DNA from 2 places in the Arthrobacter sp. CMU6 genome. Region 2 is predicted to be linked to the other one. Evidence: riboswitches for the same ligand, from Rfam matches in the RefSeq annotation. Region 2 holds a riboswitch; the other holds the start of a gene.

Region 1 (8,645 bases), on a different contig from region 2:
CGAACTCGTTCTCGTTGACCAGCCGGACGGCGTCGCTGTAGGTGTCGACGCGGACCACCGATAGGACCGGGCCGAAGATCTCGTCGTCGTACACCTTCATGCCCGGCTTCACGTGGTCAACCAGGCTGACGCCGATGAAGAAGCCGTTCGAATCGAACTGCTGCGAGCGCCCGTCAACGACGACCGTGGCTCCTTCGTTTTCCGCTCCCGCAACATAGGAGGCCACGCGGTCCCGGTGCTCCGCGGTGATCAGCGGACCCATCTGGGAGGACGGGTCGGTTCCCGGACCGATCTTGAGGGCCGCCATGCGGCTGGAAATCGCCTCGACCAGGTCGTCGGCGATGTTGCCCACCGCCACCAGGACGCTGACGGCCATGCAGCGTTCGCCCGCCGAACCGTAGGCAGCGGACACCGCAGCGTCAGCAGCCATGTCCAGGTCGGCGTCGGGCAGCACCACCATGTGGTTCTTTGCCCCGCCCAGGGCCTGGACCCGCTTGCCGTGGTCGGCTGCCCGCTTGTAGATGGACTGCGCGATGGGCGTGGAGCCGACGAAGCTCACCGCCTTGACGTCCGGGTGTTCGAGCAGGACGTCAACGGTTTCCTTGTCCCCCTGGACCACGTTCAGCACGCCGGCGGGCAGTCCAGCTTCGGCAAAGGCCTCGGCGATGAAGATGGCAGCGGAGGGGTCCTTCTCGCTGGGCTTCAGCAGCACGGTGTTGCCGCACGCCAGGGCGCTGCCGATCATCCAGAGCGGCACCATGGCGGGGAAATTGAACGGGGTAATGCACGCCACGGCGCCCACCGGCTGACGAACGGAGTGGACGTCGACGCCGCTGGAAACCTGCTCGGAACGCTCACCCTTGAGCATGTGTGACAGGCCGGTGGCAAACTCGATGTTCTCGAGGCCGCGGGAGATTTCACCCTCAGCGTCGGAGAGGACCTTCCCGTGCTCGCTGGTGAGAATGGCCGCGAGCTCGGGCTTGCGCTGGTTCAGGATCTCGCGGACCCGGAAGAAGATGTTGGTGCGCTTGGCCAGGCTGGTGGCCCGCCACGTGGGCAGCGCGGCACGGGCGGCCGCGATGGCCTCCTCGGTCCGGGACACGGAGGCGAGTGCCACCTGCTTCTCCTGCTCGCCGGTGGCGGGGTTGAAAACAGGGCCGAAACGTTCGGCGTCGCTGACGCGGCTGCCGTTGATGAAATGCGGAATGGTTTCCAAGGGAAAGTCTCTTTTCGTGCGTTGCTGACAGGTGCGTGGCTATGGGGATTACTTGGCTGACTCCAGCGAGCCGTCGGCGAGCTTGATGATCATCGAGCAGTCCTTGCCCGCCTCGCCGGCGTCGATGAGCTGCTGGAACAGCTGCTGGACGTGCTTGCCGATCTCGAGCGGCGTGCCGGTGTCCTCGGCGGCGCTGATGGCCAGGCCGATGTCCTTGTTGGCCAGTTCGGTGGTGAAGGTGGGCGCAAAGCCGTTGTTCGAAGCCGCGGTGGGAACGACGCCGGGGACCGGGTACCAGGTCCGCAGCGCCCAGGAGTCGCCCGAGGAGACGGACGCAATGTCCCAGAAGACCTGCTTGTCCAGGCCCAGCCGGTCCGCCAGGACGGCACCCTCGGCGGTGGAGGCGAGGTTGATGAAGAGCATCAGGTTGTTGCAGATTTTCGCTGCCTGCCCGGTGGTTGCGCCGCCGGTGGGGATGATGTTGGCTGCCATCGGGCGGATGTAGCCGGTGGCGTCTGCGACGGCGCCCTCCTCGCCGCCCACCATGAAGGTCAGGGTCCCGGCCTTGGCGCCGCTCATGCCGCCGGAGACCGGGGCGTCGACAAAGCGGAAGCCGGCGGCAGCAGCGGCGTCGTGCAGTTCCTGGGCGGATGCGATATCGATGGTGGAGGAGTCCACCAGCAGAGTGCGTGTGTCGGCATGGGCAAGGACGCCGTCGTTGCCAAGGTAGACCGCGCGGGCGTGCTCCCCCTTGGGCAGCATGGTGAACACTACGTCGGCGCCGTCGACGGCCTCGGCAATGCTTCCCACCGGCTTGACGCCGGCTTCCTCGGCCGCGGCGAGCGCCGCGGGGTTGAGGTCAAAACCGCGGACATTGTGCCCGGCCTTCACCAGGTTCGCGGTCATGTTGCCGCCCATGTTGCCGAGGCCGATCCAACCGATAACAGCCATGCGTAAGCTCCTTTGCTTCGGATCCGGCCGCCGGGACCGGAAGGTCTGTGTCCACAATCACACCCTGCTAGAGTGCAATCAAGGGGAAAAATCACAGACGGTATGTGCACTGATGCACACCGATGAAAGGCTTGCCGTGGACCTGAGGCGGCTTCCCAGCCCCGACGACCTGCTGATCCTGCTGACAGTGGCACGCCTGGGCAGGTTCAACGCGGTGGCGGAGACCCTGGGCACCACCCACACCACCATCTCCCGCCGGATCCTCGCCCTGGACAAGCAGCTGGGCGGACGCACCCTCGAACGCAGCCCGCACGGCTGGGAGCTGACCCAGCTCGGCACAGCCGCCGTGGAGGCGGCGGAGGCCATTGAGAACACCCTCGGCTCGCTCTCCGGCCTTATCAGCCAGGACCAGAGCGCCCTGTCCGGGCTCGTGCGCGTGGCAACGACGGACGGTGTCGGAGCCGTGTTCGTCACGCCTGCGCTGGTCCGGCTGCAGCAGCAGAACCCGCAGCTGAACATCGAGATGCTCAGCGCCACGCGGAAGGTCAGCCAGAACAGATCCGGCGTGGACCTGGAAATCGTGGTGGGCCGGACGGACGTCAGCAACGCCCAGACCATCTTCCTGAGCAACTACTACCTGCGCCTCTACGCCAGTGCCGGCTACGCCGCGGAGCACGGACTGCCGGAAACGCTCGACGACGTCGGGCAGCACGGCTTTGTCTCTTACGTTGAGTCCGCACTCCAGGTGGCGGAGTTGGGGCACCGCTGGTCCTCGCAGCTGCCGATGCCTACCTCGAGCTTCCAGGCCACGAGCGTGTTCGCCCAGCTGGAGGCCGTGCGGCAGGGCGCAGGCATCGGGCTGCTGCCGAACTTCATGGTGGCGGGGCAGCCGGACTTCGTTCCCGTGCTCGCCGACGACTTCGAGCGCCAGCTCCCCATCTGGGCGGTGGCGCGTCCGGAGTCCCTCCGCTCGGCCGCGGTGCAGGCGGTCATCGCGTCACTCAAGGAGGAAGTTAAGGCCCGGGCGGGGCTGCTGGCGGGCTGACGTGTCCCCCGCCAGGCTATGTCCCGTCATACCACTGCCAGGCCACGGCCCCGTCAGGCCTTGAACAGGCGCCGCACCACCTGCCCCGACGCCAGCGCATCCAGCCCCTCGTTGATCTCGGCGAGCGGCCTGGTGTCGGTGTGCAGCAGCTCCACGGGCAGCCTGCCCTCCCGCCAATAGCCCAGGTAGAGCGGGATGTCCCGGCCGGGAACGGCGTCGCCCATGTATGAACCGAGCAGGCGTTTGCCGGCTCCGGCGAACTGCAGCGCGGGAACCGTCAGCTCGGCTGACGGATGGGGCAGGCCGACCGAGACCACGGCGCCGCCCCGGGTCACATGCCCGAGGCACGCGGCAATCACTCCCGCCGAGCCGACCGCCTCGACGGCGACGTCGACCCCGTCGCCGGCGGCTTCCGCGATCAGCTTGGCCGCGTCCTCGGGCGTCCCCACGGCTGTGGCGCCGCAGTCGAGGGCGAGCTGGTGCTTGCCGGAATTGGGATCGATGGCGATCACGCTGCCGGCCCCGGCGAGGGAGGCAGCCATGACGCTGGAAAGGCCAACGGCCCCGAGGCCGAACACGGCCACCGACTGGCCGGCCGTGACAGCGGCGGTGTTGAGCACAGCGCCCATGCCGGTGAGCACGGCGCAACCGAACATCGCCGCGACGGTGTCCGGGACGTCGTCGTCAATCACCACCACCGATTCCCTGGCCACCACGGCGTAATCGGCGAAAGCCGAGACGCCCAGGTGGTGGTTGATCCGCTCCCCTGCCGGGGTCCGCAGCACCGCCTCGCCGTGGAGCAGGTCGCCGGATCCGTTGACCTCGGCCGCCCGGTGGCAGAGCGCGGGACGGCCGGACCGGCAGGCGCGGCAGTCCCCGCAGCTCGGCACGAACACCAGCACCACATGGTCGCCCACGGACACGTCGGAGACGCCGTCACCCACTAACACGACCCTCCCCACCGCCTCATGGCCCAGTGCCATGGGCAGGGGCCGGACGCGCGAACCGTCCACCACGGAAAGGTCTGAATGGCACAGGCTGGAGTACGTGATGGCAACACCCAGCTCGCCGGAGCGCGGCTCCGGCCGGTCCAGCTCCTGCACCACCAGGGGCCGGGCGTCCGTGTAGCTGGGCTTCTCCGACGCAGTGCCGGGGTTGGGGACGGCGGAGTAGAGGACTGCTGCTTTCATGGAAATCCTTGGTCTCGGTAAACGGGCAACTGCCCGGCCCCGCATGGGTGGCGGGTCCGGGCAGCTGTTGAATGCTCGTCATGGCCAGAGGTCAGGGCCTGGGTAAAGCCGGTCTACTTCTTGCCGGCGGCGAGCAGGTCGGCCGTGCCCTGGGCGTCGGCCGCGTCCACGTCGTGGAGCGAGATGCCGCGGGTTTCCTTCAGGAAGAACACCGCGACGGCGGTGATGACGCAGGCGATCAGCAGGTAGATGGCCACGGGAACGGAGGACTTGAAGGTGCCCAGGAGCGACGCGGCGATGATCGGGGCCAGCGAACCGGCAACGATGGAGGTCACCTGGTAGCCCAGCGAGACGCCGGAGTAGCGCATCCGGGTGGGGAACATTTCCGCCATGATCGCGGGCTGGCCGGCGTACATAAGTGCGTGGAACAGCAAGCCGATCATGATGGACGCCAGGATGATCACATCATTCTTGGTATCCATCATCGGGAAGGCGAAGAAGCCCCACGTGGCTCCCAGGATGGCACCGGCCATGTAGACGGGCTTGCGGCCGAAGCGGTCCGACAGCTTGCCGACCACCGGCACAGCGGCAAAGTGCACTGCGTGGGCGAGCAGGAGCAGCAGCAGGATCCGGCTCGTGTCGGCCTGGACCACCGTTTTCAGGTACGTGATGGAGAACGTCACCACGAGGTAGTAGAGGATGTTCTCGGCAAAGCGCAGGCCCATGGCAGTGAAAACGCCGCGCGGGTAGCGCTTGAAGACCTCGGCAACGCCGTAGCCCTTGTGCCCGGCCTCGACTTCCTTGCGGGCCTCGAGGAAGATCGGGGCGTCATTGACCTTGGTGCGGATGTAATAGCCGATCACGACGATCACCGCGGAGAGCCAGAACGCCACGCGCCAGCCCCAGCCAAGGAACGCTTCCTGGGTCAGGGTGGAGGACAGGATGAACAGCACGGCGGTGGCGAGCAGGTTGCCCATGGGCACGGCGGACTGCGGCCAGCTGGCCCAGAAGCCGCGGGACTTGCTGGGGCTGTGCTCTGCCACGAGGAGGACCGCGCCGCCCCATTCGCCGCCGACAGCGAAGCCCTGGGCGAACCGCAGGAAGACCAGGAGCGCGGGTGCCCAGTAGCCGATCTGCTGGAACGTCGGCAGGCAGCCCATCAGGAAGGTGGAGACGCCCACCAGGATGATGCTCAGCTGCAGCAGCTGCTTGCGGCCGAACTTGTCGCCGAAGTGGCCGAAGACGATGCCGCCGATCGGGCGGGCAACGAAGCCAACGGCGTAGGTGAGGAAGGCGGCGATGATGCCATCCAGCTCCGTGCCGGCATTGGGAAAGAATGTCTTGCCAAAGACCAGGGTGGCAGCCGAGGCGTACAGGAAGAACTCATACCACTCCACCACGGTGCCGGCCATGGACGCCGTGACGACTTTCTTCAGGCCTGAGGCCTTGATATCGGTTTCCTCTGTACGCCTTGCGGCGGAGCTTTCCGTACTCATTGCGAACTCCTTCGGCGTCTTCCTCGACACCACGGGGACCAGTCGGTGGCGAACGGGTGTGATGCGCACCACGAACGCCGGATTCAACGAGTATGGTCTGCCGAAGACGCAAGCTCAACGCCAAATAGTGCAGGGCACATCTGCATAAATGCACAGGGAGGAACCGGCATCGCCGCGCCACAGCAGGAAGACGGCCGCCGTGGAGGCACCGGCGTGGCCCCGGCCACGGTCGGGTTCCGGCCGAGCGGCGGCGCGCATCAATTGAGGAGGTGAGCCCTGAGCTGGGCGTTCAGCTGACCGATCTCCGTGAGGAACCCGTCGTGGCCGATCGGCGAATCGATCATGTGGACATCCACATTCCCCGGCAGGGCCTCGGCGAGTTCCAGCGACTGGGCGGGAAAGTACAGCCGGTCCGTCTCCACGGCGGCAACGAAGAAGTCTGCGGAGGCCCGCGCCAGGGCTTCCTTGAGTGTCCCCCGTCCCCGGGTGACGTCATGGCTCATGAGTGCTTCCGTGAGGGCGATGTAGCTGTTGGCGTCAAAGCGCCGGACCAGCTTGTTGCCCTGGTGGTCGAGGTAGCTCTCCACCTGGTACCGGCCGCGGCCCGCCAGGGCTTCGGCCTGCAACGGCTCTTCAGGGGTCTGGGCGTTCCTGCCGAACCGGAAATCCAGTTCGTAGGCAGACCGGTAGGTGATGTGCGCGATCCGCCGCGCGAGCGCCAGGCCCTCCGCGGGTTCGGGCCCGCCGTAATAGTCACCGCCGTTGAAATGGCGGTCCTGCCGGATGGCAAGGGTCTGCGCCTGGGCGAAGGCGATTTGTTCAGCCGTGCTCCTGGCGCCGACCGAGATGACACCGCAGCGGCGCACACGCTCCGGGAAGGTCACGGCCCATTCGAGGGCGCGGGCGCCGCCCATGGATCCGCCCACCACGGCGTGCCAGCTCGTGATGCCAAGCCGGTCGGCAAGCCTCGCCTCGGCGACGGTGGAGTCCCTGAGCGTCACCAGCGGAAAGCGTGAACCCCAGGGTTTGCCGTCCGGGGCGGTCGACGACGGTCCCGTGGACCCGTAACAGCCGCCCAGGATGTTGATGGAAATGACAAAGAACCTGTCAGTGTCCGCCGGCGCACCGGGCCCTGCGAGCTGTTCCCACCAGCCCTCCTCGTTTCCGGCACCCCGTGTGACGTGCGTGCTGCCGGTGAGGGCATGCTGAACGAGGATCGCGTTGGAACCGTCCGAGTTGAGCGTTCCCCAGGATTCGTAGGCCAGCGTCACGTCCGGCAGGAAGCCTCCGGCCTCCAGCTCCAGGCTGCCGATGTTGACATACCGGACTGTGCCATCCTCAGTGGTACCGCGGCCATCCTGACTCGTACGGCCGCCATCCTGATTTGTACCGCCGGGAACGGTGCCGTTCAAAGCAGTGCCGTGCGGAGCCCCGGCGGCCGGAAAGTCGGTGCTGCTGACAGAAATCGTCATGGGTAAACCTCTTCTACGCGCTTGCCCGCCGGCAGCTGTCCGGCAGGCCAGGTCTTCACCCGGGGCACCCCACCGCGGAAGGAGGGTTGCCGGCCAGCAAGCCGGGGCTGTCGCTGGCACTCATGACCTGTTGCCCAGTTTACGAAACAGGCGGACATCTTCGCGAAGAATGTGACGGCTGTGTGACTCCCGGCCCGCCGCCCGGGCCGGGAGTTCCACCCGCGGCACCGGAAATCAGGCGCCTTTCGCGGCGCGGAATCCGGCGTCGAGGTCGGCCAGGATGTCATCGATGTGTTCCAGGCCGACGGACAGCCGCACCAGGCCCGGGGCCACCCCAGCCACGCTCTGCTGCTCCGGCGTCAGCTGGCTGTGCGTGGTCGACGCCGGGTGGATGACGAGGGAGCGCACGTCACCGATGTTTGCCACGTGGGAGTGCAGCTCCAGGGCATCCACGAAGCGCTTGCCTGCCTCAGCCCCGCCGGCCACCGTAAAGGCCACCACCGCGCCGGTGCCCTTGGGCCCGTACTTCAGGCCGCGCTCATACCAGGGGCTGGACGGCAGCCCGGCGTAGGCTACGGACTCCACGTCGCTGCGGGCTTCCAGCCAGCCGGCCACCGCCACCGCATTGGCCACGTGGCGCTCCACCCGCAGGCTCAGCGTTTCCAGGCCCTGCGCAATGAGGAAGGCATTGAACGGGGACACCGCGGAACCCAGGTCGCGGAGCAGCTGGACCCGCGCCTTGAGGATGTAGGACAGGTTGGCTCCCAGGGCACCGTCCGCGCCGAGGTCGCGGGCGTAGACCAGGCCGTTGTAGGTGGGGTCCGGCGTGTTGAAGCCGGGAAAGCGCTCCGGGTCCTTGCCGAAGTCGAAGTTGCCCGAATCCACGATGACACCGGCAATGGCGGCACCATGCCCGCCCAGGTACTTGGTGGCCGAGTGCACCACGACGTCCGCGCCCCACTCGAGCGGCCTGATGAGGTACGGCGTGGACAGGGTGTTGTCCACGATGAGGGGAACGCCGGCCTCGTGCGCGGTCCGGGCAACGCCTTCGATGTCCAGGACGTCCTGCCGGGGGTTGGACACCACCTCGGCAAAGAAGAGCTTGGTGTTGGGCTGTACGGCGTCGCGCCACTGCTCAAGGTTGTCCGGGTCGGCCACGAACGTGACGGACACGCCGAACTTCTTCAGGGTGTGGGCAAGCAGGTTGTAGGTGCCGCCATAGAGGCTGGGGCTTGCCACCACGTGGTCGCCGGCCTCGGCGATGTTGAGGATGGC
Region 2 (22,510 bases):
CATCGGCAGCGTGGTTGCGGCGCGGTCGGCCGGGCCGATGTTCAGGTACTCGGCAATCGATTCCGCATTGGCCTGCAGATTGGTGGCGGACAGGCGCACCAGCTTGGGCGAGCCGGTGGACCCGGATGTGCTGAGCAGAAGCGCCAAGTCCGGATGGAGTTCATGCCGGGTGCCCGCCCTGCGTTCCTCGAGCACCGTCTGCCCGTCGGCGGAACGCAGCACGACGTCTGGATCGTACGCGGCCACCAGGGACTCTAGCGCCGCCGGCTTGTCCTCCGGAAGCAGGATCAGCGGGTGGCCGCCGACGAGTGCGGCAAGGTAGGCCACCAGGGATTCGACGTCGTTCGCCGCAGCCAATGCCACCAGGCGGCGCTGGGTGCCCAGCCGGAGCGCGAGGGCATCAACCCTGTCGGCGAGTTCCCGGTAGGTGAGAGTGAAATTGTCGGTGAGGATTGCGGGCCTGTCCCCGTGGCCTGCGAGATCGGCGGCGAAGGGCACCCGCGCGAAATCAAGCTGCGTGGTCACCGGAAGATGATATTAGTTAAGGCTTACCTAAGTAAAACCGTCCGGCTTCCTGTTACGCGTGCCATACTCAGTCCGTGGCTGAGACCTATGCCTTTCGTGCGCAGCTGTGGCTCTACCCGGGCGAAGCCGCCTGGCACTTCATTACGTTGCCGGTGGACATTTCGGAGGAGATCCACGAGGAGTCCGCGGGTCACCGCAAGGGGTTCGGCTCGGTGAAGGTGACGGCACACATCGCCGGCCATCAGTGGCAGACCTCGGTCTTTCCGGACGCCGGCAGCGGCTCGTACCTGCTGCCGGTCAAGAAGGCCGTGCGGATGGCGGCCCACATAACCGCGGGGGACGACGTCGAGGTCCGGCTGATCGTCGGCAACTAGGAGCCAGTCAGCCCAAAGGCACCATGTGGCGACGGCGGCTAGGCCGCCCCGGTCCAGCGGGCAGGCGCCGCTGCTGGCCTGCGCAGCGGCGTTCCGGTGGCATCCGACGCCGTGCGCTTGGTGCCGAAGCCCTGCCTTCGGTGGTCTGCCCGTGCTGACAAAGGCGTCTGGGCAGGTACCTGCGGCTTCGCACGCGGGTGCTCCGCGGGCTGGGCCGTGACCTGGGGTCCAGCCGGGGAGAGATCAGTGATGAGCCCCGTCCCGGCGCATTCGCGTACGTCGGCGATTGCGGCCGCGGCCGCACGCTTGTCCTCGAACGGTGCGGAGATTGCGAGGACGATTCCATTGGGGGCCTTCAGCCGGAACCGGAACTGGGACTCTGCATCAACAAAAACTTCAAATACTCCGGCCATGGCGGTCCTTCCGGTCAGGGAGGCTGCGCGCAGCGTCTTCGCGGCCGCAGCCCCGAACGCATCGCTGCGTCTGTCCTTGGGTGGTGCTGAACCAACAGGGGTTTCATCGGTTCATCGGTGTTATTCGAGTCTGCCCAGTGCGCACGGAGCCTCACAAGACCATCCGTGTAAACCCTGGGTAAACCCTGCCTGCCCACCCACTAAACCGCGCCGCAGCCTCGTTCTCAAGGACAGCCGAAACGAACGGACGCGCAGCACAACCCACGTTCAAAGCCCGCCATGGGAAGTAATAGCCGGACGACGAAGGGCCGCAAAAACTCAGATCTGCTTGAGAGCCTGCTCCAGGTCCGCGATGAGGTCATCCGCATCTTCCAGGCCCACGGACAGCCGCACCACCCCGTCGCTCAGTCCGATCGCGGCGCGTCCTTCGGGCCCCATGGCCCGGTGCGTTGTGGTGGCGGGGTGGGTGATCAGGGATTTGGCGTCGCCCAGGTTGTTGGAGATGTCAATGATTTTCAGGGCGTCCAGCAGCGCAAAGGCGGCTTCCTTGCCCGACTGGCCTGCCGTCGTCGCAAGCTCCAGCGTCAGGACGGTGCCGCCGGCCTTCATCTGCTTGGCCGCCAGTTCGAACTGTGGGTGCGATTTGAGCAGCGGGTACTTGACCCAGTTGACGGCGGGCTGGGTCTCCAGCCATTCGGCCAGGCGCAGCGCCGTGGCGGAGGAGTGGTTCACGCGGAGCGCCATGGTCTCCAGGCCCTTGGTGAGCACCCAGGCGTTGAACGAGGAAAGCGCCGGGCCGGTGTGGCGCATGAGCTGCTTGACCGGCCCGTCGATGAATTCCTTGGTGCCCAGGATGGCGCCGCCCATCACCCGGCCCTGGCCGTCGATGTGCTTGGTGCCGGAGTAGACCACCACGTCGGCGCCCAGGTCTCCGCAGCGCTGCAGCAGCGGGGTGGCGAAGACGTTGTCCGCCACCACCTTGGCGCCGGCGGCGTGGGCGAGCTCGCTGACCGCTGCGATGTCCACGATTTCCTGCATGGGGTTGGACGGGGATTCGAAGAAGACGGCCGTGGTGGGCACCGAGAGGGCCACACGCCACTGCTCGAGGTCCGGACCGTCCACGAACACGGTCTCCACACCCCAGCGCGGCAGGATTTCGTTAAGGATCACGAAGCAGGAGCCGAACAGGGAACGGCTGGCGACCACGCGGTCCCCGGCCGCGAGCAGCGCGCCAAGGGCGGTGAACACAGCGGACATGCCGGACGCCGTCGCAAAGCATGCCTCCGTGCCTTCCAGCAGCCGGAGCCGTTCCTGGAAGGTGGCCACGGACGGGTTGCCGTAGCGCGAGTAGACGAAGCGCTCATCCTCGCCGGTGAAGGCGCGTTCGGCGGCAGCGGCGGACTCGTAAACAAAGCCGGAGTTCAGGAAGACAGGCTCGGTGGTCTCTTGGAAATTGGTGCGGTCAAGCCCGCCGCGGACGGCCTGGGTGTCCGGGCTCCAGCCGGCGGCGTCGTGATTAAAGGTCAACTTAGTTCTTTCCCAGGTTCGTCGGCAGGCCGCGGTTCTTCCAGCCGTTCACGGTGCGCTCACCGTAGCGGTCGGGTTCGCCCTCGAAGCCTTCGAGGACGTTGTAGGCGGTGAAACCGGCCTGGGTGGCGGCGATGGCCGCGGCGATGGAGCGCTGGCCGGAGCGGCACAGGAACAGCAGCTCCACCCGGGTGTCCTCAGGCGCCTGCTGCTTCAGCTGCTCGATGAAGTCGGGGTTGGGAATGCCGCCGGGAAAGGTCCACTGGATGAACAGCGGATCATTCCGCTGATCGTTCGCGGACGCGGTTTCCGGGATGCCGATGTGCGCCCATTCACCCTCGGTCCGCACGTCCACCAGAACGGCACCCTGCTCGAGCCTGGCCCACGCGTCCTGCGGGGTGAGGTCTCCGGCGTAGCTCATGCGTGGCCCTCGTAGGCTTCTTCGCTAAGGTCGTCGTCGGAGTCCAGCCGGTCCACGGCGGTGGCGACGGCAGCATCTGCGGACGCGATGGCGGCAGGCAGGATGAGGGCCTGGGCCACGATGACAGTGGTGCCGTTGAAGGTTGCGGCAGGGCTGCCGTGCAGGACGTATCCCTCGGCCAGGGCGGCCGAGATGCGCTCACAGAATGCGCGGTCGTCCGGACCCGTGACCAGGCGGTAGGACAGCTTTTCCTCAGGTTTATCCTGCTGGGACGGCAGTGTTGCAACGGTGGGGGCGTCTGACATGACGGATCTCCTTTTCTCACGCTTGCAGCTCGAAGTGGTCGATATGCCGAGTATTCACCTGAGGCACCCCGCCGTGGAAGGAGGGTTGCCGACCGGCCAGTCAGGGCTTAATGCCGGTACTCATTACTCCCCAAAAACGTAACACTGACGGCGGCGGTGCGCACCGCCGCCGCCGTCATCTTCCGTAACGCATCCGGACACTGCCGGTCAGGGCAATCGACGCGCTGCGGTTACAAAGCCGGTGGCCGGGAGGATAATGACGGGAGATGACCCGCCGTAACGCCGGATGAAACCAGGCTGCAGTGAATGATTCGCCCGCGAATACAGTGACTCCCATGCTGCACTTTGGATGGTTTGTGGGCCATGGCTTCGGGGTTCAGGGCTGGGGGACGCCCGGCTACGGAATCGGTTATGACTGGAAGAAGCCCGCCCCCTACCAGCATGCGGTCCGGGAGTTCGAACGGGCCGGGCTGGACCTGTTCATCATCGAGGATTCGCTCACCGTCCCCGACACCTATGGCGGCAGCGCGGAGGTCTCGCTGGCGCAGGCGTCCTTTGCGCCGAAGCACGATCCGCTGGCCCTGGTGCCGTACCTGCTCTCCGCCACGGAGCACCTCGGTATTGTTCCCACCATCAGCGCCTCCTTCTATCCGCCGTTCACCGCCGCCCGGCTGCTGGCCACGCTGCAGCACTTCTCCAACGGGCAGCTGGGCTGGAACGTGGTGACCTCGGGCAGCGACCTCGCCGCGCAGAACTACGGGCTGGACCAGCAGATCGAGCACGACCTCCGCTACGAGAAGGCCGAGGAGTTCGTGGACGTTGTGCGCAAGCTCTGGCGCAGCTGGGAACCGGACGCCATCCTTGAGGACACGCAGGCAGGCATCTTCGCTGACCACACCAAGGTCCGGCCGATCCACCACGACGGGGAGTTCTTCAAGGTCCGGGGACCGCTGAACACGGCGCCGCTGCCGGAGGAACCGGTGCTGGTGCAGGCGGGGGCATCGCCGCGGGGCAAGGCCTTCGCCGGTGCGAACGCGGATGTTGCCATAGCCCTTGCCCGTGGCGTGGACGGCATGAAGGCGTATCGGGACTCCATCCGCGCCGAGGCTGCCGGGGCCGGCCGGAACCCCGACGACGTCAAGGTCCTGTTCGTCCTCAAACCCACGGTGACCGGTTCCCGGGCCGAAGCCGAGGAGCTGCGGGCTGCCCGCCGGGAGCTCACGCAGCGGGACATCGACAGCCAGCTCAACTCCATCTCCTATCTGTCCGTGATCGACTTCAAGCAGTTCGACCTTGACGAGCCACTCCCGGAGCTCAGCACCAACAGCAACCAGGGCACGCTGGAGCACTTCTCCAAGGCCGCGCCGCCGGGCTCCACCCTGCGGCAAATCCTGCAGGCCCGCAGCGGCGGCGCCGGCGACAGCATCATCGGCACCGCGGAGGAAATCGCCGACTACCTCGAGGAAACCGGGGCGGCAGTGGGCGGCGACGGGTTCCTCTTCTCCGGCTTCGTGGATCCGGCCACCATCCACGGCGTGCTGGACAGGCTGGCGCCGGTGCTTCGGAGCCGGGGACTGCTGCGGACGAGCTACGGCGACGGCGGATTCCGCCGGAACCTGCTGGACTTTTAGCGCCATGACAGGAGCCAGGGAGCACGACGGGCCGATGCCGGGCCTCCGGCACGGCACCTTCCTGATCGGCACGGCCCACATCCGTGCCGACGACGTGGCGGCAGCGGCCGCCGATCCCGGAGTCGAGGTGGTCCTCAGCGCCGAAGCCCTCGAGCTCGTGGGCCTCTCCCGTGAGGTGGTGCAGGCGGCCATCGATTCCGGCCACCGCGTCTACGGCCTGAACACCCTGCTCGGCTCCGGCCGTGACACGGCCGTGGAGCAGGAATCCATCCTTGACTTCCAGCTGCAGGTGGTGCGCTACCACCACAGCGGCGTCGGCGCGCTGCTGGACCGCGATGAAGTGCGCGCCCTCATCCTGGCAAGGCTCATCGGGTTCACCCGCGGAGGCTCGGGCGTGCGTCCGGAGACTGCCCGGTTCTACGCCGAGCTGCTCAACAGGGACGTGGTGCCGGCCGTTCCGCGCGACGGGTCCGTCGGCTCGTCGGACCTCACCCAGCTGGCGGCCGTTGCCGCCGTCGCCATCGGTGAGGGACAGGCGCTGACTCCCGACGGCGGCCTGCAGGACGGCGCGGAAGCGCTCACCGCCGCCGGGCTGGAACCGCTGGTCCTGGCGCCGGGCGAGGCCCTGGCGCTGGTCAGCGCCAACTCCTATTCGATCGGCGCCGGGGCGCTGGAGCTCCGCCGCCTCCGGTGGCTCGCCGATCTGGCGGACACCGCGCTGGCGCTGTCACTTGAGGCCACTGCCAGGTACGACGGCGGAGGGAACCTCAGCCCGTTCTCGCCGGCTGTGCAGTCTGCCAAGGCGGTGGACGGCCAGCGCGTCTCGGCGGCCAACGTCCGGCGCCTGGTGCGCGGCGGCTGGCTGGAGGATCCGCGGCGCCAGGTATCTGTCCAGGATGCCCTGTCCTTCCGCGCCGCACCGCAGACCCATGGTGCGTTCCGGAGCCAAGTGACGGCCTTGGCCGGGGCGCTCGAGGTGGAGCTCAACGGCAGGGGCGATAACCCCCTCACGGACATAGCCTCCGGCCGGATGGTGTCCGGCGGAAACTTCCAGCCCATGCAGCTGGCCCTGGCCTTCGAGGCGCTGCGGCTGGGGCTCGCACATGTGGGAATCAGCAGCGAGCGGCGGATCGCCAAGCTCTATCCGCCGCAGCGCCTGATCCGGCAGCTCAACCTCGAGGCGGCCCGGGCCGGCACCCCGCTGGCGTCCGAAGACCTGCCGGGACTGCTGTGGTACTCGGCCGCGGGATTGCTGGCGGAGCTGAAGTTCCTGGCGGCGCCAGCCACCCTCGGCGCCCCCACCCTGTCCGCGGACGTCGAGGACCACTCCACGCTTGCCCCGCTGGCCCTCCAGCAGCTGGAGCGCTCGGTGGAGGCCGCGGCCAATCTCCTCACCATCGAGGCGCTGACGGCCTCCTACCTGTTGGCGGAGGCACAGGACACGGATCTGCGGGAAGCGGAGACCCGGCGGCTGGGAGCAGCCACCGGCGCCGTAGTGGCGCGGCTGTCGGAGCTGCTGGCCGGGCAGCTGCCGGCGGCGGTGCTGGTTGACAGCGCGCGCGCTGCACTGGGGGAGCTGCTGGCAGGGCTGCCCGAATTACGGATACCGGACGCGGGTGGGCCGAATGGCTCCAGCCCGGATGATGGGGGAGGAGAATCATGACCACTGTGACAGGAAGCGGCAGCCAGCCAAGGCACGTGGTACCCATACTGGACCCGGCCGTGGACGCCGACGAGGTGCTGGCACGGGTGGGCAACACTCCGCTAGTGCCGCTGGACGTGCTGAGCCGCGGGCTGGGAAGCACCGTCTTCGTCAAACTCGAATCGGAGAACCCCGGCGGTTCCATCAAGGACCGGACCGCGTTGAGCATGGTCCGGGCGGCCGAGCGCAGCGGAGAGCTGCAGCCCGGCGGGACCATCGTGGAAAGCACCTCCGGGAACACCGGAATCGGGCTCGCCCTGATCGGGGCGCTGACCGGCCACCCGGTGGTGGTGGTCACGGGTGACTCCATTTCCTCGGAGAAGCTGGAGGCCCTCAACCGGTACGGGGCACGGGTGGTGTTCACCGACTGGAGCGCGCCCTCGGATTCGCCGGAGAACGCGCGGGCGGTGGCGGCCCGGATCACGGCCGAAATCCCCGGTGCCTGGCGTCCGCTGCAGTTCGACAATCCTGCCAACCCGCGGGCGCACTATGAGGGGACGGCGCCGGAGATCTGGGAGCAGACGGCGGGCCGGGTGACGCACTTCGTCGCAGGCGTGGGCACCGGCGGCACCATCAGCGGGAACGGACGGTACCTCAAGGAGAAGTCCGGGGGGCACGTGGAGGTGATCGGCGCGGACCCCTACGGCTCGGTCTACAGCGGCGGGCACCCCGGCCAGATCCTGGTGGACGGCGTGGGCAACTCCTGGCCCAAACCCGACTGGCCGAAGGTCTTCGACCGCGGCCTGCTGGACCGGTTCCTGCGGATTCCAAACGACGAGGTGTACACCACGCTGCACCGGCTGCTCAACGACGAAGGCCTGTCCCTGGGGCCGTCGTCGGGCCTGACGGTGGCGGCAGCACTCCGGGTGGCCAGGGCGGCGCCGCCCGGGTCAGTGGTGGTGGCGATCGCACCGGACACGGGCAGCAACTACCAGAGCAAGGCCTTCAATCCTGTGTGGCTGGCTGACAACCACATCCGCCTGGCCACGGATCTTGCGGAGGACTAGGTCAGGAGGCCGGGCCGCTGGTGGCCGTCTCGCTTTCGGAACGGATCCAGGCATTCCAGTCCAGCGGGTGGACGGAGGGCCTGCCCAGCAGGTAGCCCTGCGCAGCGGCCATGCCAAGTTCGGTCACGGCCTCGAGCTCCTCCGGCGTCTCCACGCCCTGGGCTCCGACCACGGCGTCAATGTACCGGGCCAGTTCGGCCATGGCCGCGGCCCTCAGGCGCTGGCCCGGGGAGTCCTCAATGCCCGCAATAAAACTCCGGTCCAGCTTGATGATGTCCGGGTGAAGTTCCAGGACCTGGTCCATGGACGTGAAGCCGACCTCGGCGCCGTTCACGGCGATCCGCAATCCGCGGCGCCGCAGCGGGGCGAGGGCGGCCGTCAGGGTTGGGTACTGCTCGAGGGGGACCGCGCCATTGAGGTCGATGACGATCCGTTCCATAGCCAGCTGGGAATGTTCCAGCAGTCCCGGGATCCTGGGGTCCGCGCATGTGGCGGGCGTCAGGTTCAGGGCGATGAACATGTGATCGGGCACCGCCTGCGCCGCAGAAAGGGCCCGGTGCAGTGCCGCGAGCTCAAGGTCGGTGCCCAGCCCCACGGACTCTGCCTCGTTGAACCAGTGGTCCGCGCTGGCACCGTCGTCGCTGACGAAGCGGGTCAGGGCCTCGACGCCGATCACGTGCCCTTCCGGAAGCCGGCGGATCGGCTGGAATGCGGTCATCAGCATCCTGTCGGCAAGGATGGCTTCAATCCGGTTCCTGCTGCGCCGCGTGAAGGGTACAGGCTCAGGCGCTGCCACGGCCTGGGATGGCTCGCCCACCGGGACGGCGCCGTTTTCGGCGTTGGCCAGCTCGGTGGTGGCGGTGAGGTGCTCGAGCAGCACGTGTTCGGGATTAGCCGGGTGGGCTTCGAGCAGGGCGCGCAGCTGGGCGCGGGTCCACGCGCTGGCCGGATCTGATTCGGCCAGCAGTTCAGTGATGATCTGGTGGGCTTGCCAGCGCACAGTCATCTCCCCCATGTCCGCCGGCTGCGCTGCCTTGGCCCCCAGGCCCGTGGGTAGTGAGTCCGTCAATGCGGGAAGGGAGTTCTCGTCCCAAGACATCGGCTATTCCTTTATGCGTACTCATTCCGGCTGAGCCCGGAACCAGACCGCGTGTCAGTACCCCTGCGGGTACGGGCAGTTGGCCGTGGAAGAAGACTACAACGCGGGGCACCGGCTTGTCCCGCATTTTTTTGAACGGTGCTATTTCGTTACTCGATGCCGGCAAACAGTTCGTTCAGCTCGGCGGTCAGCTGCTTACGGAGGGCCGGCGTGCCGATTTCGCGCCCGTCAATGTGATTGACCGGGGCCAGGAGGCGGATGCTGGAAATCAGCCAGACGGCGTCGGCATCCGCGAGGTCCTGGGGCTTCAGCGGGCCGTAGCCCAGTTCCCAGCCGGCGGCCTTGGCCGCGGCGAACAGGGCGCCCTGTGAGGTTCCGGGGAGAATGCCGCTGTCCAGCTGCGGCGTGACGAGTCGCTTAACTGTTGTGCCGTCGTCGTTCTTCTCCACGTTCGCCAGCAGCACGGTGGACGTGGGGCCCTCCAGCACGCGCCCGTCCGAGGATGTGAAGATGACATCATCCGCCCCCTGTTTGTGGGCATGGCGCAGCGCGGCCATGTTCACCGCGTAGGACAGGGTCTTGGCGCCGAGCAGCAGCCACGGGGCACGCTCGGCTGCATCGCTGTCGTACCCGCGGTCAAGGAGGATGACGTCGATGCCGGTCTCGCGCTGGCGCCGGCCGGCGGCTGCCACCGGGGACACCTGCACCCAGCAGGTGGGGGCGGAGGCGCCCTCGACGCCGCGGGTGACGATGAGCTTCACCACAGCCTCGTCCAGCTCCGGGGAGGAAGCGGGATTGTCGGAGCGGAACGCCGCGACCCCCGTCCCGACCGCACGGCGCCAGTGGTCCTGGCCCGGAATCTCCAGGTCCAGTGCCTGCGCCGACCGGTCCAGCCGGTCCAGGTGTGCCTGGATCTTCCGCGTGTGGCCGGCGACGGCGAGCATGGACTCGAACACCCCGTCACCGCGGGTGGCGCCCAGATCGGTGGCCATCAGCTGCGGCTTTTCGGGGTCGGCAAGCCGGCCGTTCTCATAGTCCGGATCCAGGAACACCAGCACTGTGTGGGAGGTACGAGAGGTCATGCCTCAAGCTTAGTGCGGCCGGTGCCCTATAGGCTGGCCTCACCGCTCCATACGGAATGGCTGCGAGGGTAAGAAATAACGGGGGTTTCATCTGTGTTGTGGCCATTTCCGCTTGCGGAAACACTGCCGGCCTGGCTGATCCTGCTGCTCAGCGGAGTGGACCTGGTCATCAGGGTGCTGGCCGTGGGCATCATCCCGGGCAACCGGCGGCCCACCACGGCCATGGCCTGGCTGCTGGGCATCTTCTTCGTGCCTGCCCTGGGACTGATCCTCTTCCTGCTCTTCGGCAACTTCAGGCTCTCGCGCCGCCGCACCGAGCAGCAGCAGCTGGTCAACGAGCGGGTCCGGGCTGGCAGCGCGGCGCTTTCCGACGTCGCCAGCGAGTATTCCGGCCCCGAATGGGTCCTCTCCGCGGCCGAACTCAACCGCCGGCTCGGGTCGATTCCCCTGGTGGACGGCAACCATGTGGAGCTGCTTCCCGGCTACCCTGACTCCATCCGCGCCATGACCGAGGCAGTCCGCAAGGCCAAGCACTTCGTCAACGCCGAGTTCTACATCATGAGCACGGACCACGTCACTGACGACCTCCTCACGGCCCTCGAGGAGGCGGCGGACCGCGGCGTCCAGGTCCGCGTGCTGTTCGACCACATCGGAACGCTGCGCGTGAAGGGGTACAACAAGCTCCTGAAACGGCTCAAGGCCAGCCGCATCCAGTGGCGGCGGATGCTGCCGCTGCTGCCCATCCACGGCCAGTGGCGCCGGCCGGACCTGCGCAACCACCGCAAGATCATGGTGATCGACGGCGTCGTCGCGTTCACGGGATCGCAGAACCTGATCGAGCCCTCCTACAACAACCCCAAGCACCGCAAGGCCGGCCGAGAATGGATCGAGCTGATGGCGTGCCTGCGGGGGCCGATAGTTCCCACCCTCAATGTCGTCTTTGCCACCGACTGGCTCAGCGAAACGGACGAGTCACTGGAGGACCAGCTGCAGCTGCCCGCCGGGCCGGCGGCGGGCAGCGTCACCGCCCAGGTGGTGCCCAGCGGCCCCGGCTTCACCACGGAGAACAACCTCCGGCTCTTCAACACGTTGATCTACTCGGCGCAGCACCGGATATCCGTCTGCAGCCCCTACTTCGTGCCCGATGACTCCCTGCTCTACGCCATCACCACCGCAGCGCAGCGCGGCGTGGACGTGGAACTGTTCGTCTCCGAGAAGGGCGACCAGTTCCTGGTCCACCACGCCCAGCAGTCCTACTACGAGGCCCTGCTGCGGGCCGGCGTCCGGATCTACCTCTACAAGGCGCCGTTCGTGCTCCACGCCAAACACTTCACCATCGACGACGAAGTGGCAGTCCTGGGCTCCAGCAACATGGACATGAGGTCCTTCTCCCTGAACCTGGAGGTTTCGGTGATGCTGCTGGGCGCGGACATCGTCAACAGCATGCGCGCGGTGGAGGACACCTACCGCGACATCTCCCATGAGCTGAAGCTCGAGGACTGGATGCGCCGGCCCCTCGCGGCAAGGTACGTGGACAACGTGGCCCGCCTCACCGCCACGGTCCAATAGAAGCGCGCCGGCAGCCCGCCACCCCTGGAGTTTTGTCCATTTGTCGCGGCTCGGAGGCCCTTTAGCTCGCGATATCTGGACAAAAACTCAATCGGGGAAGGCGGACCCCAGGGTGGAGAGCACACCGTAGGCCTTGGTGCGGATTTCCTCGTACTCGTCCTGGGGCACGGAATCGGCAGTGATGGCCCCCCCGACGCCGAGGCTGAGCCTTACCTTTCCGCCCGGAGCGTCCTCCTGCACCACCAGGGTGCGGATCGCCACGGCCAGATCCGTGGCGCCGTTCAGCGAGAAGTACCCGATCGCCCCGGAATAGACACCGCGCGGACCATCCTCCAGCCGGTCCAGGATGGCCATGGTGCTGATCTTCGGCGCCCCGGTCATCGAGCCGGCCGGGAAACAGGCAGCCACGGCCTCGGCCCGCGGCGACCCGGGCAGGAGAACAGCGTCGATGGTGCTCACCAGCTGGTGCACCGTGGCATAGCTTTCGATCTCGCACAGCCGGCTGACGGTCACTGATCCCGGCTCCGCGAAGTGGCTGAGGTCGTTCCGGAGCAGGTCCACGATCATGATGTTTTCCGCCCGGTCCTTCAGGGAAGTGGCCAGGTCGTGGCGGAGGGCGGCGTCGGTGTCCGGGTCAGCAGCCCGGCGGCGGGTTCCCTTGATCGGCTCGGCACGCATGCCGCCGTCGGACGCTATCCGCAGGAAGCGCTCCGGCGACGTGCTGGCCACCGATAGCCCGCCAAACCGCAGGTAACTCGCAAACGGCGCGGGGTTCTGCCGCCGGAGGGCAAGGTACGCCGCCCACGGGTCGAGCGCCCGCACCTCCGCTTCGAGGGTGGTGGTGAGGCAGACCTCGTAGGAATTCCCTTCGGCGATCTGGTGCTGTGCTTCGGCGATCTTGCGCTTGTAGCTCGCCTCGCTGTCCCGGCCGGCAAATGCCGGCGCCGTGTTGTGGGCCTGCGCGGCGGCATTTTCCGCCGCAAGTCCGACGCCGTTGCTGCCGCCGGCAACAGCCGCGGCGGTCACCGCATCACGGGCGCGGGCGAGCCAGTCCGCGGCGTCCGGCGCGTCCAGGGCCAGCAGCCACACCGCGTTGTCCGTGTGGTCCAGGACGGCGGCCCGGCCGGCAAAGATCAGGCCCGCATCAGGAGTGCCCGAGGGAATGTCTTGCCCGCCGGTTTCACGCTTCAGCTCATAGCCGAGGTAGCCCAGCCAGCCCAGCGTGAAGTCGCACGGGTAGGCCTCCGGTCCGCGCACCGCCTTCCGTCCCCACACGGTCTCCAGCCAGCGGAAGAACGGGCCGGACACGCTGGCCGTGGCGCATCCGGCGGTGATCCGGGTGACTCCGGAACTGTGCAGGACAGACTGGCCGAACGTGCCGCCGTCGTCCGCCAAAATACTGAAGCGGCTGCGTTCCGCCGCGGGGGTTCCCTGGCCGGTACCGGCTGTGCCGGCCGAACGCAGGGATGAGTCCAGCCAGACCGCGTTCCGGGACGTCCCGCACAAAGCCTGAAAAAGCGCGGCAGGATCAGGGCCGGCGTCGATGCGTTCCGCCAGCAGGCGCAGGCCGCGGCGCGACGACAGCTCGGGAACCAGGGCGCTGGTGAGCGCGGGCAGATAGGTGAGGGCCTGCAGGGCGTCCACGGGGGCGGTGCCGTCCGCGCGGTTGAGGACCCGGACGTCGGCGTGCCGCGGAATGTCGTCCGCGGCCAGGAGCTCCGCCTCCTGCCCGGCCCACTGGTCCCAGTACGGCTCGTACGTCTCGCCATCGCGGGCCAGCGCCCGGGTGCGGCGTTCGGCGTCGGGGGCGTCCGCCCAGATGACGGCGTCCAGGAGCGGCCTGGCCGCGGCGGCGGCTGCCCCGACGCCCTCCACGATGACGATCTCGGCGGGCAGCGTGACCCGGGGGTCGCCGTCGTGATGGGTTTTCCAGTCCCAGCTTATCCACGTGGCCGCTTCGCCGCGGCTCAGGGGCGCCAGCACCGTGGTGACGTAGCGTTCGATGCCGGCGGAGAGTCCGTCCCAGCCGGGATAGATGTCCTCCAGGTGGAACAGCGAGACCTTGTGGTGGTTCCGCAGCGTGGCCGCGAGTTCGATGGCCAATGTGGTTTTACCTGCGCCGGACCGCCCGTCAATGGCGATGATCACAGGTGCGGGGGTCATGAAATAGAGCGTACCTGCTGGCTGTCCCCAACCTGGACGTTGTGAAGCGGGCTGACGCCGGCAGCGAGGCTGTGACGCTTGCCGCTGCGTGTCCGGTGCCCGTCCATCCGGACCGGAGCAGCGACTGTGTCTGCTTCGTTCCGCCCGGCAAGCAGCGCGTCCTGCCTGATGGCGTCCTGCACGTAGCGGACGATGCCCGGGACAGCGGCCTGGACCTGGTCCCATACGGCCTCGAAGTCGGCGTGGCCGCCGTACCAGGGGTCCTCGATGCCCTGCTCGAGCGGATCGCGGTCCTCGAGGGCGGGGTCGAAGCTGCGGAGCATGCGGATCCTGGACAGCGACTCGTCGTCCGGGGCGGAAGCCCGGAGCCAGCCGTAGTGGTCCACGTCCAGCGCCAGTATGAGGTGCCGCTCGGTGAACCATTGGGATTGCCATTCCCGTGCAATGTGCCGGTCCGAGGAAAGGTTGTGGGTGGTGAGTTTCCGTGCCGCCCGGGGGTCGATGGGGCGCCCGGCCTCGTAGGCGGTGGTGCCCGCGGAATCAACGGTCACGAGGTCGGCGAGCCCGGCTTCCGCGAAGGCGGCACTCAGCATCAGCTCGGCCATGGGCGAGCGGCAGATGTTGCCGGTGCAGACGGTGATGACGCGGTATGGGCTCGTCGTTGAGTTCATTGGCTAAGCATGGAGGATGCCGGCCCTCCTTGGCTAGTAAGTGTCCTTATTATCAGCAGGCTTCGTAAAGTTCGTGAATTTTCCTGTCACAAGATTGCCAAGGTACCCGGCCGGGACTAGTGGATGAACGCCAGCAGCACGCCCACCGCGACGAACAGGACGCCGAAAATCCTGTTGAGCACGGTCTGGCCGTGGGCATTGTGGGTAAAGCGCTGGAACGATTTCGCCGCCGCCGCGAAGAAGAACCACATGACGAGGATGTCGATGAGAACCACGGTCGCCGCAAGGACGGCGTACTGGGGGAGGAGTGGGCTGGCGGGCCGGATGAACTGCGGCATGAACGCCAGGAAGAACACGATGGCCTTGGGGTTGAGCAGGTTGACCCACAGGCCCCTGCGGAACATGGACCAGGCAGGCTCGTTCCGGAGCGCGGCGACCTTCTCCTGGTCCAGGTCCGGCTTGCGCAGGAACTGCCGAATGCCGAGGTACACCAAATAGGCGGCACCGGCGTAGCGGATTGCGTTGAAGGCGACCTCGGAGCCGGCAACCAGGACGCCCACGCCGAGGGCAACAACAATGACGTGCAGAATCAGGGCGGCCTGTTGCCCCAGGATGCCCCAGATGGAGCGCTTGAAGCCGGCGGTCAGCGAATTGCTCATGGTGTTGATGGCGCCTGCGCCCGGAGTGAAGCTGATGAGGACGCCGGCGCCCGCGAGGGCCAGCCAAAGGGAGAATTGCACCCGTCAAGCTTAGTCGGCCTGTGGGGTGGGCTGTCCCGCGGGACGGTTTACCGGCGCTGACGGATTGGAGGAACTTCAGGCCCGGGCGATGACCTCGCCGTTGGGAATGAGGAACCAGCCGTCGTCGGTGGAGCCCCAGCGGTGCCAGCCGGCCGAGATGCGCGTGAGGTCGGCCTCCTGCGCGAAGCCGTACTCGAGGGCCTGCTCCGCAAAGGCCGAATGCAGCACGCGCTCGCCCCACACCCTGGCCTGCCAGCGGCGCTGCTGGCCCGTGGCGTAGAGCCAGTTGCTGCTGGTCGGCGCCACATCCGTGAAGCCCGCGGCCTGGGCCCACGAGACGAGCCTGCGGCCGGCGTCGGGCTCGGCGCCGTTGCGGCGGGCGATCCGCTGGTAGAGCTCCATCCACTCGTCGAGCTCGGGGATGGCGGGATACCAGCTCATGCCGTGGAAGTCCGCATCGCGGACGGCAACGATGCCGCCAGGCCTGGCCACCCGCCGCATTTCCCGCAGCGCCTCCACAGGATCGGTCAGGTGCTGCAGGACCTGGTGGGCGTGGACCACATCGAAGGTGTCGTCCTCGAAATCAAGGTCGTAGATGTTGCCCGCCACGAACTCCACGTTCTTTACGCCGCGGTCGGCCGCCAGCTCGCGGGCGTGGGTGATCACGTCGGGGGAGCGGTCCAGCCCCGTCACGTTTCCGGGGGCCACCAGCAGCGCGAAGTCGCACGTGATACTGCCCGGCCCGCACCCGACGTCGAGCACCGATACGCCAGGGGTAAGGTGCGGGATGACGAACGCGGCCGAATTTTCAGCTGTCCGCGAGGCATGGGCCCGGACCACGGACTCGTGGTGGCCGTGAGTGTAGACATCTTCGGGCTGCTGCGCGCTCATAGGGAAACGCTACTCCTTCTCCGCCTTCCGGACAGGTAGCAGCTTCGGACATGTAACAGGGGGCCGTTACGGCGCGCCGGAGGCTTCCTGGCTGGCCTGGACCGTTGCCGCGATCATCGCGTCCATGAACCGGGCGGCCGTCTCGAGTTCCTGCGCGGTGAACCCGGCCATGGCACTGTCCATGTGCCGGGCTAGGGGCGTGAACATGGCGGAGCCGTCCCGGTAGGCCTTGTCCGTCATCCGGAGCTGCACCTGCCGCCGGTCCTGCCCTTCGCGCACGCGGACCAGATGCCCCGAGCCGCACAACCGGTCGATCAGCGCCGTGGTGGCCGGGGAGCTGAGGTTCAGTTCCTTCCGCAGGGTTCCCGGGGTCACGACGTCACCATTTGCTGCGTGCCTCATGACGACGGCGAGGGCGTTGAGGTCGGTTCGGTGCATGCCGTTCCGGCCGCCCGCAGAGTCGACGTAGCGGTTGGCTTCCAAGGTGAACTCCTGAAGGAGCCGCACGAGGGGATGCGGTGTACCCGGGCTGGCGGATGCAGGCCTGTCGGGCTTCTGCGGGATGCCAGGGTTCCCGGCCATGTCCGCCTCCTCTCCTCGGTGTTGCCTTCCGGAGTTTACAGCCCGGGTGCCGGCCAGCCATCGGGAAACGGTAAATGTATCTCCATGGTAGAGATAGTCTAGGCTGGAATCACCATCGACGGCGGCCTGAAATGGCTGTCCCGCCCAGGAGGTCTTCCCAATGAACCAGGTCTTCCCTAAGCACCAGGCAGCCCGCACCCCGAGCATCCCGTACTGGCTTCGGTGGCTCATCCCGGTAGTCCTCGTGGTCGGCTGGGTGGCCATAGCCGGCGTCGGTGGGCCCACGTTCGGCAGGCTGGATGAGGTTTCGTCCAATGACCAGGCGTCCTTCCTTCCGGCCGGAGCGGAGGCCACCAAGGCCCGCGAGTGGCAGCAGAAGTTCCAGGACTCCGGCGAGGTGCCCGCCGTCGTCGTTATTGAAAGCGGCAGCGCCCTCACCCCGTCACAGCTGGGTGAGGCGGCCGCCCTCAAGGCCAGCCTGGAAGACCTGCAGCTGGGCAGCGCGGTGGTGGGGCCGGTCCCGTCGCAGGACCAGAAGGCCGTGCAGTTCATCGTGTCCATTGCGGCAGCGGAGCCGGCGGACGCCGTCGCAGAGTTGCGCAGCGAGGTACGGGCGACGGCTCCGGACGGCACGCAGACCTTCGTCACCGGTCCCGCTGGGCTCGCTGCCGACCTCACGGGAGCCTTCGCCGGCATCGACGGCATCCTGCTGCTCGTCGCGCTGGCAGCAGTGTTTGTCATCCTGCTGGTTGTCTACCGCTCCCTGATCCTGCCCTTCGCCGTGCTCCTGACCTCCGTGTTCGCACTGTGCGCCGCCATCCTGCTGGTGTTCGGCATGGCGAAGGCGGGCTGGATCCAGCTCAACGGCCAGAGCCAGGGCATCCTCTCCATCCTGGTAATCGGCGCCGCCACCGACTACGCCCTGCTCTACGTGGCCCGGCTCCGTGAGGCGTTCGAGCACACGGCCAACCGCACCGCCGCCGCGCTCGCCGCCTGGCGGGCCTCCTTCGCCCCGATCCTGGCCTCGGGCGCCACGGTTGCGATCGCCCTGCTGTGCCTGCTGTTTTCCGACCTCAACTCCAACAAGGCGCTGGGCCCGGTGGCGGCCGCGGGCATCGTGTGCTCCCTGTTCGCGGCGCTCACCCTGCTCCCGGCCTTCGCGGCACTCCTGGGGCGTGCCGCGTTCTGGCCGTTCCGGCCCAGGCTCCTGCCCGAAGAGGCGCGTGAGCCGGAGCTGACCACTGGCCTGGAGGGCCAGAAGGGGCTCTGGCGCGCCACCGGAACACTGGTGTCGCGGCGTCCCCGCACTGTGTGGATGGTATCCGTTCTCCTGCTGGTGGTGGCCTCGGCCGGGATCCTGCAGCTGAAGGCCAGCGGCGTGCCGCAGACGGCCGTCATCCTTAGCGCCTCCAACGCGGTGGACGGCCAGGAGGCCCTGGCGCGCCATTTCGACGCCGGCAGCGGCAGTCCCGTGGTCATCATCGCCAGCCAGGGCAAAGCCGGGGAAGTCCTCGAAGCGGTCAAGGCCGCCGACGGCGTGGGTGCCGCCTATCAACTCGCAGAGGGCAGTGTGCCCATCACGGGAGCCCCGGGAACGCCTGCCAGCCCGGCCGTGCGCGACGGCAGGGTGCTCCTCAACGCCACCCTCGACTTCGCGGCCGATTCTGATGCGGCGGAGAATGCCGTGGCAGTGATGCGGACCAGCTTGAAAAGCGTGGACCCCGGTGCCCTGGTGGGCGGCGTGACCGCCACTGCGCTGGACACGAACACCACGGCCCAGCGCGACCTCGCCACCATCATCCCCGTTGTCCTGGCCGTCATCCTCCTCATCCTCATGGTGCTGCTGCGGTCCGTCCTTGCACCCGTCCTGCTTGTTGCCTCGGTGGTCCTTTCCTACGCGGCCGCCATGGGTGTTTCCGCCCTGGTATTCAACAACATTCTGGGCTTCCCGGGAGCCGACGCCACGGTGCCGCTGTTCGGCTTCGTGTTCCTGGTGGCACTGGGTGTGGACTACAACATCTTCCTGATGAGCCGGGTTCGCGAGGAGTCGCTGAAGCACGGGACCCGGCCCGGGATCCTGCGCGGACTGGGCGTGACGGGGAGTGTGATCACCTCCGCCGGGGTGGTCCTGGCCGCCACGTTTGCCGCCCTGGGTGTCATCCCCATCATGTTCCTGGTGCAGCTGGCGTTCATCGTGGCGTTCGGGGTGCTGCTGGACACCGTGCTGGTCCGCTCGCTCCTGGTTCCCGCCCTGGCCTACGACCTGGGCCGGCGCATCTGGTGGCCCGGTAAGCTCGGCCGGCCCGAGGCGCAGGAAGCCAGCAAGCGGGAAGGCCCGGCGGAAGTTCTCATCCGCTAGCCTTCGGCGCTAGGTTCCGGCTTGGGTCCCCGCCGGCGTTCCTGCCGGCGTCCCCGCCGGCGTCCCTGCCCGGACCCGCTGCGAGCTCTGAGCGCCACCACTTCACGGTCTCCGCGGCTGCCGCCTGCAGGGGAGCCGGATGGAGGCCCATTTGCTCCTCACTGGCCCGCGAATCCATGACGAACGGCCGCTGGAACTGGTACAGCATCTCGCTGAGTTCCCGCGTGTCGGCCGAGAAGAGCCCCAGGGTGCGCAGGACCCAGCCCGGCACGGCCCGCACCTTCGCGGGCGGCACGCCGGCAGCGGCTGCGAAGGCCTCTGCGATCTGGCGCTGCGTGAGCGGCGGGTTGGTGGGCGCGTGCAGAACCCGGTTCCATAGTTCAGGCTTCCCGGCGGCCAGGATCATCGCCGCGGCCAAATCCGGAACGTAGGTGAAGGAATGCGGCTGGTCCGCGCTTCCCACCACCTGCACCGGGCGCCGGGCGAGGACGGCCGGCACCATGCGCTCGCCTGCGTGGGCCATCCGGACGCGGGGACCGAAAAAGTCGCCCGCCACCACGGACACGGTGTCAGTGGCGCTCGCAGCCCGCGCCCGCAGCAGCGCCGCGCGGATGCCGCGTTTGCCGCCCCGGGCCTCCCGCGGGCTGTCTTCGGTCATCACCCGCTCGGGATCGCTGTAGGAGTAGAGGCTTTCGGGAAAAACGACGACGGCGCCTGCCCTGCCTGCCGCCATGACCGCCTGCTCGGCCGCCGGTAGCTCTCGTTCCCAGGCCGCTGCGCTGTAGGACGATGCATGGATGCAGTGGAAGACCGCCGCCGCTCCTTCGAAGGCGTCTCCCAGCAGGCCCGGGTTGGCGACGTCCGCCTTCAGCTTCTCGACGTGCGGGTGGTCGGGCCCGCCGCCGGAGCGTGTGAGAAGGCGGACCCGCTCGCCCCGCTCCGCCAGCTGCTCTGCCACCGTCCAGCCCACGGGACCGGCGCCGGTGACCACATAGAGATCGGACATTGAATTTCTCCTTCGTGCGGATGGTTCCGGATGCTGCCAGCGGCGGATGAGAGCAGTGCTCTCGAAATAGAGGATCCTGTGGCCGATAGGCAAAGTCAAGAGCAGTGCTCTCAATTGTTGACGCTGCTCTGATCCGTGCCATGCTGGGCTGATGCCAGCCACCTCTCAGACCGCTGGCGGGGAACTCCGGACCCCGCGTGAACGGGCGCGTGCGCAGACCATCGCCGACATCATCCGGCTTGGCCGGCAGCACCTGGCGGAACGTGGCGCTGCCGCGCTGTCGCTCCGTGCCGTCGCCCGCGACCTCGGTGTGGTGTCCTCCGCCGTGTACCGGTACGTCGGGAGCCGCGACGAACTGCTGACCCTCCTGCTCGTGGATGCCTACAACGATCTCGGGGATGCCGTGGATGCCGCCGTCGAATCTGTTCCCGCGGAAGAACCCAGGAGCCGGTTCGCTGAGCTCGCCCGCGCCGTCCGCGGGTGGGCCCTCCGTGAGCCGGCGCGCTACGGCCTCCTGTTCGGCAGTCCGGTGCCTGGCTACCAGGCCCCGGCGGAGCGGACCACGGCGCCCGGCACGCGGGTGGTCAACAGTTTGGTGCAGATTCTGGACACCGCGCACCGGGCCGGACGCCTTGCCCTGCGCGCGGCTTCCGCAGTGCCCGCACCCCTGGCTGCCGACCTCGAGTCAATCCGGCGTGAGCTGGGCGTGGAGGTGCCGGACGCCCTGCTGGCCCGCGGCACCCTCGTCTGGACCTCACTCTTTGGCGCCGTCAGCTTTGAAGTGTTCGGGCAGTACGGCGCCGGTACCTTTTCCGCGCGGGACGAACTGTTCGAGCATCACATCGCCGTACTGGCGGATCTCGCCGGGCTGTAGCGCGGCCGGACTGGCCTCGGGTCCAGCCAACCGGGTCGACCCCGCCCGGCGGCGGCATCGGCCCCCTGTTGCTGCCCGGGCTAGCTGAGTAGACTGCCACTGCGTCCGGTCCAGGCGCGCCCAGTCCTTTCGAAGGAGTGATCAACCGATGACCGAAAACAGTCAGTCCGGCGACGCAGGCAAAACGCACAACAGCTCCCGGAATCCGGCACTCGAGGGGGACAGCGGCCAGTACGTGGAGGGTGATTACGGTGATGCCGGTGTGACCGGGCGGGAGCCGGCCGCCGAGGCCAAGGGCGAATACGCGGGAGGGGACTACGGACAAGCGGGAACTGTTGAGCCGTCCGCCGAGGCCGAAGAAGGCGAGTATCCGGAAGGCGACTATGGCCGGGCCGGCACCGTCGGCCAGGAGTTGCCTGGCGACGGGGAAGGCGAATACCCCGAGGGTGACTACGGCGCCGCCGGCACGGCCCCGGAAGGCGGCGCCGCCGAAGATCTGAAGGACGAGCTCATCGAGGGCCAGGTCAATGCACCGCGGAATGACGACGGCGGCACCTCCTCGGGAGGATAGGCGCTCGGGAGTAGGCGCCGGTTCACGCTGGGCGTAATCCGCCATCCATTTAGTGAAAAACCCCCGGTTTACGCGGATATCCCGTGGGCCAACCGGGGGTTCTTCTCTGTCGTCATGCTGCCCGGGCGCAAAGTTGAGCGTAGCTGACTCAAGTTTCGATTGACTTAAATTCTGTGCTGAGTAAAGTTGAGTGCAGATCGCTCAAGGAAGTGGGCGAGCCCAAGTTTCCACGGAAAGAAGGAAGCAACACATGTCACGTGCAGTAGGTATCGACCTCGGAACCACCAACTCCGTCGTCTCCGTTCTCGAAGGTGGCGAGCCCACCGTTATTGCCAACGCCGAGGGTGGCCGCACCACGCCGTCGGTCGTTGCGTTCTCCAAGTCCGGCGAAGTCCTGGTCGGCGAAATCGCCAAGCGCCAGGCCGTCAACAACATCGAGCGCACCATCGCCTCCGTCAAGCGCCACATGGGCACCGACTGGACGGTCGCCATCGACGACAAGAAGTACACGCCGCAGGAAATCTCCGCCCGTATCCTCATGAAGCTGAAGAACGACGCCGAGTCCTACCTCGGTGAAAAGGTCACCGACGCTGTGATCACCGTTCCGGCCTACTTCAATGACGCCGAGCGCCAGGCCACGAAGGAAGCCGGCGAAATCGCCGGCCTGAACGTCCTGCGCATCGTCAACGAGCCCACCGCAGCTGCCCTGGCCTACGGCCTGGACAAGGGCAAGGAAGACGAACTCATCCTGGTCTTCGACCTCGGTGGCGGCACGTTCGACGTCTCCCTGCTGGAAGTCGGCAAGGACGAGGACGACTTCTCCACCATCCAGGTGCGTGCCACCGCTGGTGACAACCGCCTCGGCGGCGACGACTGGGACAACCGCGTCGTCGAGTACCTGCTGAACCAGCTCAAGGTCAAGGGCATCGACCTGTCCAAGGACAAGATCGCCCTCCAGCGCCTCCGCGAAGCTGCCGAGCAGGCCAAGAAGGAACTCT

Evidence for each region. Region 2 has a riboswitch for S-adenosylmethionine ahead of AC5RWD_RS05860 (DUF1737 domain-containing protein). Riboswitches for the same ligand answer to the same signal wherever they lie in the genome.
Region 1: linked by a shared signal. The riboswitch ahead of metX (homoserine O-acetyltransferase MetX) and the one ahead of AC5RWD_RS05860 (DUF1737 domain-containing protein) in region 2 are both predicted to bind S-adenosylmethionine.

Annotation. Positions count from the first base shown of each region.
Region 1 is NZ_JBNHFL010000007.1:169,314-177,958, reverse strand. It holds gene AC5RWD_RS07110 (CoA-acylating methylmalonate-semialdehyde dehydrogenase) at 1-1,216, opposite strand, end outside; gene mmsB (3-hydroxyisobutyrate dehydrogenase) at 1,265-2,224, opposite strand; gene AC5RWD_RS07100 (LysR family transcriptional regulator) at 2,280-3,212, shown strand; gene AC5RWD_RS07095 (alcohol dehydrogenase catalytic domain-containing protein) at 3,266-4,402, opposite strand; gene AC5RWD_RS07090 (MFS transporter) at 4,516-5,898, opposite strand; gene metX (homoserine O-acetyltransferase MetX) at 6,156-7,370, opposite strand; SAM riboswitch class IV at 7,383-7,498, opposite strand; gene AC5RWD_RS07080 (bifunctional o-acetylhomoserine/o-acetylserine sulfhydrylase) at 7,605-8,645, opposite strand, start outside.
Region 2 is NZ_JBNHFL010000006.1:51,021-73,530, forward strand. It holds gene AC5RWD_RS05835 (AMP-binding protein) at 1-525, opposite strand, end outside; gene AC5RWD_RS05840 (DUF1905 domain-containing protein) at 600-899, shown strand; gene AC5RWD_RS05845 (YegP family protein) at 938-1,312, opposite strand; gene AC5RWD_RS05850 (O-succinylhomoserine sulfhydrylase) at 1,631-2,839, opposite strand; gene AC5RWD_RS05855 (rhodanese-like domain-containing protein) at 2,841-3,260, opposite strand; gene AC5RWD_RS05860 (DUF1737 domain-containing protein) at 3,257-3,565, opposite strand; SAM riboswitch class IV at 3,579-3,693, opposite strand; gene AC5RWD_RS05865 (NtaA/DmoA family FMN-dependent monooxygenase) at 3,901-5,196, shown strand; gene AC5RWD_RS05870 (aromatic amino acid ammonia-lyase) at 5,231-6,859, shown strand; gene AC5RWD_RS05875 (PLP-dependent cysteine synthase family protein) at 6,856-7,905, shown strand; gene AC5RWD_RS05880 (EAL domain-containing protein) at 7,907-9,004, opposite strand; gene AC5RWD_RS05885 (aminodeoxychorismate lyase) at 9,154-10,086, opposite strand; gene cls (cardiolipin synthase) at 10,183-11,655, shown strand; gene pabB (aminodeoxychorismate synthase component I) at 11,743-13,818, opposite strand; partial or broken gene AC5RWD_RS05900 (low molecular weight protein-tyrosine-phosphatase) at 13,980-14,489, opposite strand; gene AC5RWD_RS05905 (LysE family transporter) at 14,606-15,229, opposite strand; gene AC5RWD_RS05910 (class I SAM-dependent methyltransferase) at 15,305-16,120, opposite strand; gene AC5RWD_RS05915 (MarR family winged helix-turn-helix transcriptional regulator) at 16,187-16,702, opposite strand; gene AC5RWD_RS05920 (MMPL family transporter) at 16,863-19,061, shown strand; gene AC5RWD_RS05925 (NAD-dependent epimerase/dehydratase family protein) at 19,051-20,067, opposite strand; gene AC5RWD_RS05930 (TetR/AcrR family transcriptional regulator) at 20,219-20,941, shown strand; gene AC5RWD_RS05935 (hypothetical protein) at 21,090-21,512, shown strand; gene dnaK (molecular chaperone DnaK) at 21,763-22,510, shown strand, end outside.